DNA from 3 places in the Shewanella sp. DAU305 genome. Region 1 is predicted to be linked to each of the others. Evidence: predicted binding sites of a transcription regulator. Region 1 holds the regulator's gene; each other region holds the start of a gene.
The links. Region 1 encodes NrdR, which represses ribonucleotide reductase genes. Its sites were predicted from a motif close to AAACACNANATNTNGTGTTT; they were not measured.
Positions count from the first base shown of each region.

Region 2: a site for NrdR is predicted at 1,921-1,940, ahead of nrdD (anaerobic ribonucleoside-triphosphate reductase). Genes of this name have one in related genera too.
Region 3: a site for NrdR is predicted at 2,675-2,694, ahead of nrdA (class 1a ribonucleoside-diphosphate reductase subunit alpha). Genes of this name have one in related genera too.

Region 1 covers NZ_CP113808.1:4,094,017-4,098,290, reverse strand. The annotation lists gene ettA (energy-dependent translational throttle protein EttA) at 1-168, opposite strand, end outside; gene glyA (serine hydroxymethyltransferase) at 358-1,611, shown strand; gene nrdR (transcriptional regulator NrdR) at 1,885-2,334, shown strand; gene ribD (bifunctional diaminohydroxyphosphoribosylaminopyrimidine deaminase/5-amino-6-(5-phosphoribosylamino)uracil reductase RibD) at 2,481-3,635, shown strand; gene OX890_RS17375 (riboflavin synthase) at 3,647-4,274, shown strand, end outside.
Region 2 covers NZ_CP113808.1:3,505,059-3,509,332, forward strand. The annotation lists gene nrdD (anaerobic ribonucleoside-triphosphate reductase) at 1-1,889, opposite strand, end outside; gene OX890_RS14820 (hypothetical protein) at 2,149-2,838, opposite strand; gene OX890_RS14825 (MarR family winged helix-turn-helix transcriptional regulator) at 2,959-3,477, opposite strand; gene OX890_RS14830 (NADP-dependent oxidoreductase) at 3,625-4,274, shown strand, end outside.
Region 3 covers NZ_CP113808.1:2,803,222-2,807,495, forward strand. The annotation lists gene nrdB (class Ia ribonucleoside-diphosphate reductase subunit beta) at 1-148, opposite strand, end outside; gene nrdA (class 1a ribonucleoside-diphosphate reductase subunit alpha) at 232-2,520, opposite strand; gene OX890_RS11910 (HAD family hydrolase) at 3,047-3,718, opposite strand; gene ubiG (bifunctional 2-polyprenyl-6-hydroxyphenol methylase/3-demethylubiquinol 3-O-methyltransferase UbiG) at 3,720-4,274, opposite strand, start outside.

The sequences.
Region 1 (4,274 bases):
GTCGATACCCGCCATAATGCGCAGTAATGTCGACTTACCTGAACCGTTGAGGCCGAGTACGCCAATTTTGGCGCCGGGGAAAAAGCTTAAAGAAATATCTTTAAGGATCTGCTTCTTAGGCGGAACAATTTTACCCACCCGCAGCATGCTGTAAACAAACTGAGCCATTTTTCTCTATCTTAAGTGACTAATGATGCGGCTAATTCTACTCGATTGCGCGCCGAACTCAACTCGACAATGAGCCAAGTTCAAGCACTATCCACAGGAATTTCATGTTTCAAATACTGGGATTGTGGTCGCGTTCCGAGTAGAATACCGCGCAACCCTACCTATAAGAATTGGCAGCTGGAGTAAGCAATGCTGAAAAAAGATATGAATATCGCAGATTATGATCCGGAACTGTTTAAGGCAATTCAGAATGAAACTCTGCGTCAAGAAGAGCATATTGAGCTGATTGCTTCTGAAAACTACACCAGTCCACGCGTGATGGAAGCGCAAGGTTCACAGTTAACCAATAAGTACGCTGAAGGCTATCCAGGCAAGCGTTACTACGGTGGTTGTGAGTATGTGGACGTAGTTGAAACCTTAGCGATTGAACGTGCTAAAGAACTGTTTGGCGCAACTTACGCTAACGTACAACCTCATTCAGGTTCACAGGCAAACAGCGCGGTTTACATGGCATTGTTAAAACCTGGCGATACCGTACTGGGCATGAACTTAGCCCACGGTGGTCACTTGACCCACGGTTCACCCGTTAACTTCTCTGGCAAACTGTACAATATCATTCCTTACGGTATCGACGAGTCAGGTAAAATTGACTACGACGAAATGGAACGTCTGGCCGTAGAACATAAGCCTAAGATGATGATCGGCGGTTTCTCTGCCTATTCAGGTATCGTTGACTGGGCAAAAATGCGTGAAATTGCTGACAAAATTGGTGCTTACCTATTTGTCGACATGGCGCACGTTGCCGGTCTTATTGCTGCTGGCGTTTATCCAAACCCAGTTCCACACGCGCACGTTGTGACGTCAACGACTCACAAAACCTTAGCGGGTCCTCGTGGTGGCGTGATCCTGTCTGCTGCTGACGATGAAGACTTATACAAAAAGTTGAACTCTGCGGTATTCCCAGGCGGACAAGGTGGCCCATTAATGCACGTTATCGCCGGTAAAGCGGTTGCGTTCAAAGAAGCCCTAGAGCCAGAATTTAAAGTGTACCAACAGCAAGTAGTTAACAACGCTAAAGCTATGGTTGAAGTGTTCCTTGAGCGCGGTTACAAAATCGTCTCTGGCGGAACCAGCAACCACTTAATGTTAGTTGACCTGATTGGTCGTGACTTAACGGGTAAAGAAGCCGATGCCGCCTTAGGTAGCGCTAACATTACCGTGAACAAAAACTCAGTACCAAACGATCCACGTTCACCTTTTGTGACCTCAGGTGTGCGTATCGGTACGCCAGCCATTACGCGCCGCGGCTTTAAAGAAGCGGAATCGAAAGAGCTGACAGGCTGGATTTGTGACATCCTTGATGATGCAAGCAATCCAGCTGTGATTGAGCGTGTGAAGGGCCAAGTATTGGCACTGTGTGCACGTTTCCCTGTTTACGGCTAATTTGCTGACGCACCTAGGTTTAAGTGCGTATGTGCTTAAGTAGATGATTGGCTGAGAGTGATCGCTTGCTGACTAGGTAATTACATGAGGTACTTACATGAGGTACTTAACATCCGGTAGTTAACCTCAGCCCATAAATAGGATAAAATCCCATGGCCGCATTAAGCGGCCATTTTTATTGGTAAAATCTTAGGCTTAAATCCATTGCGTTTAGCTGAGATTTAACAGGTAAAGCCATTAACGCTTTACTCGCATTCACTGGCAGGAGGCTCAATGCATTGTCCATTTTGCAGCGCGACAGATACTAAAGTCATCGATTCTCGATTAGTGGCGGAAGGCCATCAAGTGCGCCGTCGCCGAGAATGCACCGAATGCCATGAAAGATTTACCACCTTCGAAGGCGCCGAGTTAGTCATGCCTAGGGTGATTAAACGTGATGGTTCACGCCAACCCTTCGATGAAGAAAAACTCCAAGGTGGCATGTTGCGCGCCGTTGAAAAACGCCCCGTGTCTATGGATGAAATCGAGCAAGCGCTTAGCAAAATCAAATCCACCCTACGCGCCACTGGTGAGCGGGAAGTGCCGTCAGAAATGGTCGGTAACTTGATGATGGAGCAATTGATGAGTCTCGATAAAGTCGCCTACATACGTTTTGCTTCTGTGTACCGCGCCTTTGAAGACGTATCTGAATTTGGTGAAGCCATCGCCAAACTGCAAAAGTAGTTATTCGATTTTTGTGGCCTGTCGTTCAGGCTTCTGGTTGCGCTAGCTTTAAAAGAGGCTTTTGATTAATAGCTTCTGCAAGACAGGTTTTAAACACAGATTTACAAGACTGGTGAAAGCCGAAACCTTTAACAACAGGGTTGAACATGAGCTTGAACATAAGTTGGTCCGTACTCGATACCCAAATGATGAGCCGCGCGATTCAATTGGCGCGCAAAGGCTTTTACACCACGAGACCCAATCCCAGTGTGGGCTGCGTTATCGTTAAAGATAATCAGATCGTCGGCGAAGGTTATCATCAAAAAGCGGGTGAGCCCCACGCCGAAGTGCATGCACTACGTATGGCTGGCGAACACGCCCGCGGCGCAACGGCCTATGTCACCTTAGAGCCCTGCAGTCATTATGGCCGCACGCCGCCCTGCGCCTTGGCACTGATCAATATTGGCGTTAAGCGTGTGGTGGTGGCGGTTGAAGATCCAAATCCGCAAGTGGCTGGTCGCGGTATTCAAATGCTGCGCGACGCCGGTATTGAAGTGGATGTGGGATTACACCGCGATGAAGCCTATGCCTTGAATTTAGGCTTTATGAAGCGCATGGAATCGGGTTTACCCAGAGTTACAGTCAAATTGGCTGCGAGTCTCGATGGTAAAACCGCGCTGTCTAACGGTGTGTCTAAATGGATTACCGGGCCTGAATCTCGCCGCGACGTGCAGCGCTTACGCTTACGTTCCTGCGCTTTGGTGACTGGGATTGAAACCATACTGGCTGACGATCCCTCACTCAATGTGCGATATCAAGAACTTGGCGGCATAAAAGACAGCGTAACCGAGGCGCAATTACTGCAGCCATTAAGAGTGATACTCGACAGTCGCGCCCGTTTGCCGTTATCGGCTGCCTGTTTGGCTATCGTATCGCCGATACTCTTGGTCTCGACCGTGGCTTATCCCGCAGAGTTTCAAGCACAATTACCCTCCCATGTGAGTTGCCTCGTGTTACCTGCAATTGCAGGTCGCGTATCCTTACCTGAACTATTAAGCTATTTAGGCCAAAGTTGTAATCACGTGCTGGTGGAAGCGGGTGCAACCTTAGCGGGCGCTTTTTTAGCAGGGGGGCTGGCCGATGAGTTAGTGCTATACCAAGCGATGAAAATCCTCGGTGGGCAAGGGCGTAATCTATTGCAGCTACCCGATTATCAAACCATGGCGCAAATTCCTGCATTAATGTTGGTCGATGAGCGCAAATTAGGGCCAGATACCCGTTTAATCTTGAGCGTTAAGCTTGATACTTCTTTATTTAATTAAGTGAGTTAACCATGTTTACTGGGATTATTGAAGCCGTTGGCACCCTGCGCAAACTGGAGCGTAAAGGCGATGATATTCGTCTTACCGTGGCGAGCGGCAAACTGGATTTAAACGATGTGCGTTTAGGCGACAGTATTGCCACCAACGGTGTGTGCTTAACGGTTGTGCAGCAATTAGCCGACGGTTATGTGGCTGATGTCTCTGCCGAAACAGTGAGTCTCACCGGTTTTGCTAACTACAAAGTGGGCACTAAGGTGAATCTTGAAAAAGCCGTCACCCCAACCACACGCTTAGGCGGACACATGGTCAGCGGCCATGTTGACGGTATAGCTATGGTTGAGCAACGTCTAGTGCGCGGTCAAGCCATTGAGTTTTGGTTAGCCGCTCCCGCAGAGCTTGGGCGTTACATTGCCCACAAAGGTTCCATTACCATTGATGGCGTGAGTCTGACGGTTAACGAAGTGGACGGCAGTCGATTCCGCCTGACCATAGTGCCGCATACAGCAGGGGAAACCACGTTAATCGACCTGCAAGCGGGCGATAAGGTGAATATCGAAGTGGATTTAATCGCCCGTTATCTTGAACGCTTGATGAATTATGATGGCAAAGACAGCAAGAGCGGTGGTGTCACCATGGAAA
Region 2 (4,274 bases), 590 kb from region 1:
CGGCTATAACTATAATCCCACACGTTTTCCAGCGCTTCGAGGTTATGCTGCATGTTCGGATATTCGCCATAACAAATAAAGCCACCGTTAGCGATAGCGGGATATGGCTGTTCAAAATCGATTTTATCGTAAGGATTTACGCTTTTTTCCACATCAAGGTGGAAACTATTCGTGTAATAGCCCTTGTCCGTCACACCTGTGACTAGGCCAAATTGCTTCGCATCCAGTTTACAAAAACGGCTGCAGAGACTCTCACTTGGCGTGCTATACAGACTAAAGCCATAACCTGTTTCAGCCTTCCACGCATCCGTGGCGGCTTTAAGATAGGCAACAATAGCGACGGCTTTGTCCCTTAATTGTGCATCGTCAAATACATGGGTTTGGGTGCCATAGAGTGCATTCATGGTTTCATGCAGGCCAATGTAACCGAGTGAAATCGACGCGCGACCATTTTTAAAGATTTGAGAAACATCATCATCGGCGCGCAAGCGCACGCCACAGGCCCCTTCCATATACAGGATTGGTGCCACGCGGGCTTTGACGCCATTGAGTCGCTCGATACGAGTATCCAGCGCTTTACGAGCTAAGACTAATCTGTCATCTAAAATACGATAAAATTCAGCTTCATCGCCCTTCGCTTCCAAGGCAATCCGCGGCAAGTTTAAGCTCACTACTCCGAGATTATTGCGCCCTTCATGCACGAGCTCGCCATTTTCCTCGTAGGTGCCTAAAAAGCTGCGGCAACCCATTGGAGTTTTAAATGAACCTGTGACTTTCTCGACTTGCTCGTAATTGAGAATGTCGGGATACATGCGCATAGTTGCGCATTTGAGTGCCATCTGTTTGACATCGTAATTGCAATCGCCAGTCTTGTGATTAATGCCATCGCGAATCGCAAACACTAACTTAGGGAAAACTGCCGTCTTGCGATTTTTACCTAATCCCGCCATCCGTACTTTCAGCATAGATTGCTGAATTAAGCGGGATTCCCATGATGTGCCTAAACCAAAGCCAAAGGTAACGAACGGTGTTTGGCCATTGGCGGTATGCAAGGTATTAACCTCATATTCCAAAGACTGAAATGCATCGTGACATTCTTTTTCAGTTTGCGCCGTGGCAAAGGCTTTGGCGTCGGTGATCTGCCAATTCAGGGCGATTTGGTAGTGCTTGTCGTAGCTCTTAGCGACAAATGGCGCCAACACTTCGTCGATGCGATTGATGGTCGTGCCGCCATAAATATGGCTCGCCACTTGGGCAATGATCTGTGCGGTGACGGCTGTCGCCGTTGAGATAGACTTAGGAGTTTCGATTTCAGCATTGCCCATTTTAAAGCCATGGGTCAACATGCCGGCCAAATCAATCAGCATGCAGTTAAACATCGGGAAAAATGGCGAGTAATCTAAGTCGTGGTAGTGGATCTCCCCCGCTTCATGGGCAGCAACCACATCCTTTGGCAAGATATGACTCTTGGCATAATGTTTAGCGACTATGCCTGCGAGCAAATCCCGCTGAGTTGGGATAACTTTCGAATCTTTATTGGCATTTTCATTGAGTAAAGCCGCATTGCTTTGCTCGACTAAACCACGGATTTCGAGGTTTAGTTTACTGGTCGCTTCACGGCACACATCTCGGTCGTGACGGTATTCGATATAAACCCGCGCCAAGGACTTATACGGCCCTTCCATCAGTAAATTCTCAACCGCATCCTGCAGATGATGGATATCGACTTCGGTTAAGGTCGCGACGCTTTGACTGATACACGCTGCCACTGTCGCTGCATAGTCGCCATCCTCTATTCCAACTGAGTTTGCAGCGGCATTCACTGCATCCCGTATCCTTGTTTCATCAAAAGGTGTGCGGCAACCATCACGCTTAATTACGACTGGCATTGTTCAGTTCCTCTCCATCTCGCCTAAAAATTAACACTACATCTAGTGATTTTAAAAGCATAAAACACAATATGTAGAGCATTAGGCTACAACGACGGTGAGGCGTCCATGATCCAGATCATAGTTTTTAGGATGAAATAAAAGAACAAACCAGAACTGCAGCTAGGCCCAATTATCTGAAAATTGCGCCTTGACCTGCTGATTAAACCCAGCTAGTTGATGCCTGAAATCAGTGATGATCAGGCTCCATAACTCAAGATTAACGCTTCGCGAGTGCAAGATAACTACTGAGTTGGCCTGATGCCGACTGATGCGAGCCCATAGACGAAGCGAGTTGCATCATAGATTTAAGCCCCTGCCATTGCTGTTTTTGGGCATCCGTTAGCGGTGGCTCAGAATTTAAATAATCCGTTAATTGGCCAAGGACTTTGGTGGCTTTTTGGGCGAGCACTGGCGACTGAGCATCATCCATATTGGTCAAAACGTTTTTCGCATCGACCAAAGTATTAATCAGGGGGTTATTCGGTGATTTTTTGGCTAATGATTTGAGCTCATCATCTAAGAAATCTTGCAGCGACTGCTTACTCGGCGTGGTTGTGCTCGGAACTGTAATACCGTTTTTTGATAAACGGTCGAGTTGCACGTCCGATAAAATGCCGTCTCTTTGTAAACGTGACACTAATGCGGGAATATCGGCGACACCAAATTTGCCATCAGCAAAAAAATCCTTTGCCATCGACTGAATTTTCTGTGCACGTTGCGCCCGTGGCGACAGCGCTATCTCATCGGCTTTACCCGCGTCGGGTTTAGCGGCATCCGTCTGAGTTTTCTTGGTCTCAGTGGTCGCATCGGTTTTAGCCGTACTCGTCTTTTGGCTATTGGCACCATAGGCATCGGCGATACTGGTACTGCTGCGATTAAGATTGAAGGCATTTAAAATAGAATTCATCGTCAAAAATTCGGCGTCTAAGACTCAATGACGGTTTTAAAGCAAAAACTAAGCCAATCAAGTATTAATCTATGCAGAGCCTGAATTCTCGGGTAGCGAACAGCACCCGTAGGTTTATCTCTAGGACTGTAAATCTTCAATAAGGGCAAGACATTGCCGCCTCAGTAAATCGAGTGCCTCGGCATCCATCTGCACTTTATTTAGCAAGGTTTGCTTTAAGGCTAGGGCTTCATGCTTAATCGCCTCTCCCTGAGCAGTCAGAGTGATCAATTTTTTCCGCTCATCTTCAACGCAGGCCAAACGCGTGATCAAGCCTTTTACCTCTAACCGCTTAACAATAGGCGTTAGCGTCCCCATATCGAGCTTAGTCGCCGCCGATAGCTGGGTTTGACTACAGCCATTTTGACGCCAAAGGGTTTGCATCACCAGATATTGAGGAAAAGTTAACTCGTATGCCTCGAGTAAAGGCCGATAAGCGCGCACTAAGGCATTGCTCGCAGAATATAACGCGAAGCACACATTATCAGATAAACACAGTGCATCACTTGGCGCTAGGCTTTGTGACTCTGGGTTTTGTAGCTCTGGGTTTTGACTCTGCTCTGTAGATCCGAGCTCTGGGTGAGATAAACAATTTTGCACGTTTAAGCGCCTGTCATTCAAACATAGCGCTATCTTATCCGATCCGCCCCATCGCATCTAGTTTGCGCGCAAAGTATTTGCATTGTGTCATGAAGCCACGTACAGTTGACGCAGTTAGTTTGCGCACAAACAAAAGGTTAATTTTTTATGAATAGCACTATTACCGAAACCCGTGAAATCCATTTAGCCAGTCGCCCTGAAGGCATGCCTACGGCAGAGAACTTTACTTTAGTAAATGAACCCTTAGCACCGCTCGCCGATGGCCAAGTGTTGATTAAAAACCTGTGGATGTCGGTCGACCCTTATATGCGTGGCCGCATGGTAGATCGTAAGAGTTATGTTCCGCCCTTCGCCTTAAATCAAGTCTTAGAAGGCGGCGCGATTGGTGAAGTTATCGCGTCTAAAAACAGTGATTTCCCAGTAGGCACTAAAGTCAGCAGTATGTTAGGTTGGCGCGAGCACGCTGTCACTGACACGGCTGGACTGACCGCTCTGCCGCAAACCGAATTAGACTGCTCACATTTTCTCGGCGTGCTGGGTATGCCCGGCATGACAGCGTGGACGGGACTGACTCGCATCGCAGATTTAAAAGCGGGTGAAACCCTGTTTGTTTCTGCCGCATCAGGCGCAGTTGGCAGTGTTGCTTGCCAGATTGGTAAACTGATGGGGGCTCGCGTAATCGCCTCTGTGGGTTCAGATGAAAAAGCGGCATTGCTGCAAAGCTATGGTGTTGATGCCATCATCAATTACAAAACCTGTGGCAATCTCACCCAAGCGCTCACAAAGGCCGCGCCAGA
Region 3 (4,274 bases), 1.3 Mb from region 1:
GCCAAAAGAAAGATAACTGCTTTTCTATCAGTTTTTCGAACACTTCATATTTTTGTTGATCGTAACGAGCCACGTTGACCGATTGACCTAAAAACATAGGTTCACGGGTGGCATCGTTGGGTGTTTGACAGAAGGTAGAGTAGGCCATGGTGCTATTTTCCAATGGATAGGGATCCACTCAATCGGGATCCCTATACTTTTTATTTGTAAGAGCCGCGTTAACGTTAAAGACTAGATTTTACACGCGCCGCCGGCGCAACCATCATCTTCTTTCTCTAAATTGGTGATGTCATCGTGTGAATCCGACGCACCATCGCGAGTGTTATGGTAGTAAAGCGTTTTCACACCTAACTTGTAAGCATTGAGCAAATCTTTCAGCAAGGTTTGCATCGGTACTTTACGGCCTTCAAAACGTGAAGGATCGTAGTTAGTGTTGGCCGAAATCGCTTGGTCAACGAACTTCTGCATGATACCCACTAGCTGTAAGTAACCGTCATTGCTTGGCATTTTCCATAGCAATTCATAGCTATCTTTCAGCGTATCGAAATCTGGTACAACTTGCTTCAACTGACCGTCTTTGCTCGATTTCACGCTGATAAGACCACGTGGTGGCTCGATACCATTGGTCGCATTGGAGATTTGCGACGAGGTTTCTGATGGCATTAATGCCGACAGCGTTGAGTTACGTAGGCCATATTGCTTGATATCGCTACGCAGTGATTCCCAGTCTAAGTGCAATGGTTCTGCACAAATTTTATCTAGGTCGCGTTTGTAGGTATCGATTGGCAAAATACCTTGAGAGTATGTGGTCTCGTGGAATAACGGACACGCACCTTGCTCTTTGGCCAAGTTCATTGAGGCTTTCAGTAAATAGTACTGAATCGCTTCGAAGGTTCTGTGGGTCAGCTCGTTCGCGCTGCCATCGGAATACTTCATGCCATTTTTTGCTAAGTAGTTAGCAAAGTTAATCACGCCTATGCCTAAGGTACGGCGATTCATCGAGGCAATTTGCGCGGCCTTGATGGGGTAATCTTGATAATCCAACAGGTTATCTAGTGCGCGTACGGCGAGGTCGGCTAATGGTTCAATATCAGATAATTCTTTGATAGAACCTAAGTTAAGTGCTGACAGCGTACAAAGTGCGATTTCACCTTCTGGATCATCGATGTTGTTCAATGGTTTAGTCGGCAGGGCGATTTCAAGACACAGGTTAGACTGTCTGATCGGTGCGACTTTTGAATCGAACGGGCTGTGAGTGTTGCAGTGATCCACGTTTTGAATGTAGATACGGCCAGTTGAGGCGCGCTCTTGCATCATCAGTGAAAACAGCTCAACTGCCTTTATGGTTTTCTTACGAATGCTGCTGTCTTGCTCATATTGCACATATAAACGTTCGAATTCGTTTTGATCTTCAAAGAAAGCATCGTACAAGCCAGGTACGTCTGATGGGCTAAACAGGCTGATGTTTTCGCCTTTGATCAGACGTTGATACATGACTTTGTTCAGCTGCACACCGTAGTCTAAATGACGGATACGGTTGTCTTCGACGCCGCGGTTATTTTTCAATACCAGCAGAGATTCGACTTCTAAGTGCCAAATAGGGTAGAACAGGGTCGCAGCACCGCCACGCACGCCGCCTTGAGAACAAGACTTCACTGCGGTTTGGAAATACTTATAGAAAGGTAAACAACCTGTGTGGAAGGCTTCACCACCACGGATTGGGCTACCTAAAGCACGAATACGACCGGCGTTAATACCGATACCCGCACGTTGGCTAACGTATTTCACGATAGAAGAAGCAGTCGCGTTGATTGAATCTAAGCTGTCACCACATTCGATCAGTACGCAAGAGCTGAACTGACGCGTTGGCGTGCGCACACCGGCCATGATTGGCGTCGGTAGCGAAATCTTAAAGGTCGATACCGCGTCATAGAAATCTTTAACATATTTCAGGCGCGTTTCTTTTGGATAACGGGCAAACAAACAGGCCGCGACCAAAATGTAAAGGAACTGCGCGCTCTCATAGATTTCGTGCGTCACACGGTTTTGAACTAAATATTTGCCTTCAAGCTGTTTTACCGCAGCGTAAGAGAAGTCCATATCGCGCCAATGGTCGATATAGGTATCCATCACGTCGAGTTCTTCGCGGCTGTAATCCTGCAGAATGTGCATATCATACTTGCCAAGCTCAACTAACTTAGTCACGTGGGTATACAGTGCTGGCGGCTCGAACTGACCGAAGGCCTTCTTGCGCAAATGAAACACCGCTAAACGGGCGGCGAGGAACTGATAGTCCGGTGATTCTGGAGAAATTAAATCCGCAGCCGCTTTGATAATGGTTTCATGGATAGCTTCGGTTGGGATGCCATCGAAAAACTGTAGGTGCGAGCGCAGTTCAACTTCAGAAACAGAAACGTTTTTTAATCCCTTGGCTGCCCAAGTAATTACGCGGTGTATTTTTTCGAGATCGATATTTTCACGATCGCCACAGCGTTTTGTGACTGTCATAGTGCTATTCATTTGGAGATAGGCCTTGGTTCTTATATCTATTTAGGTGAGCAAGTTCACCGTACGTATCCTTGTAAAACAATCAATAACCGTCCCTTAAATACTGCTGACTGGTTGAAAACGAGTCAATTAAGCGGCGAGCTTCTAGTGTGTCTGATTGCTACCTATACACAAGATATGGTGTTTTAAATTATCTGGGATACAAGATAGTGAGGTTTGACCCTATTTGCAAGTCTGAATTCAGGGGACATCTTGTGGATAAGTTGAGGATAAGCTTTCGCGTTAGTAACGACTAACCTTGAAGCTCAATTTCAGGTTAGTGTGTCGCACTCATGGGGGATTTTTAGGCGATCTTTTCTTTAGATCGCGATCGCGCACAAGTGCCGATCTTTTATCCGCCGACCTTTCGCTGCCTGATTTTATTCTCAGGTAAAAATCAGGCAAACACACTTATGTGTGTCTGCATATTGGCTTTAGCAAAAGGTTTATCTTTGAGTGTCATGGTGACGTCTGTTCGCCGTTTTATTAGCGAGTTTTTCTAGGCCAATGCTTCGATTAATGCCTGATGTAACTCAGTTGGGCTGGCAAAGTGCGCGTGAGCTGGCCACTGCGATGGCTTGTCGTTGACACCCAGATAACCCCATAGGGCAACGCCGCCTAACATGCCCGCCGCCCTAGCTGCTAACAAATCCCGCTCGGCATCCCCAAGATACAAAATGTGCTCAGGTGCGCAGTTCAGTTGCTGTGCGCCTAACAACATAGGTGCCGTGTGGGGTTTTGGGTGTTTGGTTGAATCGCCACTGATGATAACGGGCATACGTAAGTGTAAATTCAGTTTTCGCAATAAGGGACGGGTAAAGCGCGCTGGTTTGTTGGTGATCACCCCAAACGGCAGCTGCATTAACTCGAGCCAGTCGAGTAATGCTGCAATACCTGCGAATAGCGCACAGTGATCGCCATTAATGCGCTGATAGTGGGCGAGCAGCCCTTGCTGAACTTGAGTACGAAGATCATCCGCCGCATTGGGTATTGCCGCATCGACTAAGGCAAAACTGCCGTGGGATGCGGCGTAGCGCATGGCCGCTAACGGCTGCGCGGCGATGCCGACGTCCTGAAGACTTAAATTGAGGGCTTGCACCAGATCCGGCGCGGTATCGGCTAAGGTGCCGTCGAGATCGAACAGTACGCCTTGGATCTGTACCAGACTCATATTAATCAACCTTACGCGTCGCTATCATGTAATTCACATCAACTTTAGGCGTGTATTTAAAAATGCCCGTCAGCGGGTTGTAGCTGATGCCCAATGCATCGGTACAGATCAGATCGGTATTGTCCACAAGCTCAATCAATTCCGAAGGCTTAATGAATTTTTTATGCTCATGGGTGCCAACTGGCAACATCTTCAGCAAATATTCTGCGCCGAGAATCGTGTGAACGTAGGATTTAATGTTGCGGTTGATGGTGGAGAAAAACACAAAGCCACCGGGTTTAACCATGTCGCAGCAAGCCTTGATCACCGATTGTGGATCGGGCACATGCTCCAGCATTTCCATACAGGTCACCACATCGTAATAGGCTTGATGATCTTGGCTGTGGGTCTCGGCGGTATTTTTTACATAATTAATGCTTACGCCGGTTTCGAGGGCATGTAGGCGGGCGACTTCTAAGGGCTCATCACCCATGTCAAGACCATCAACCTCGGCACCGATACGGGCCATGCTTTCAGATAAAATTCCGCCACCGCAACCAACGTCGAGCACTTTCTT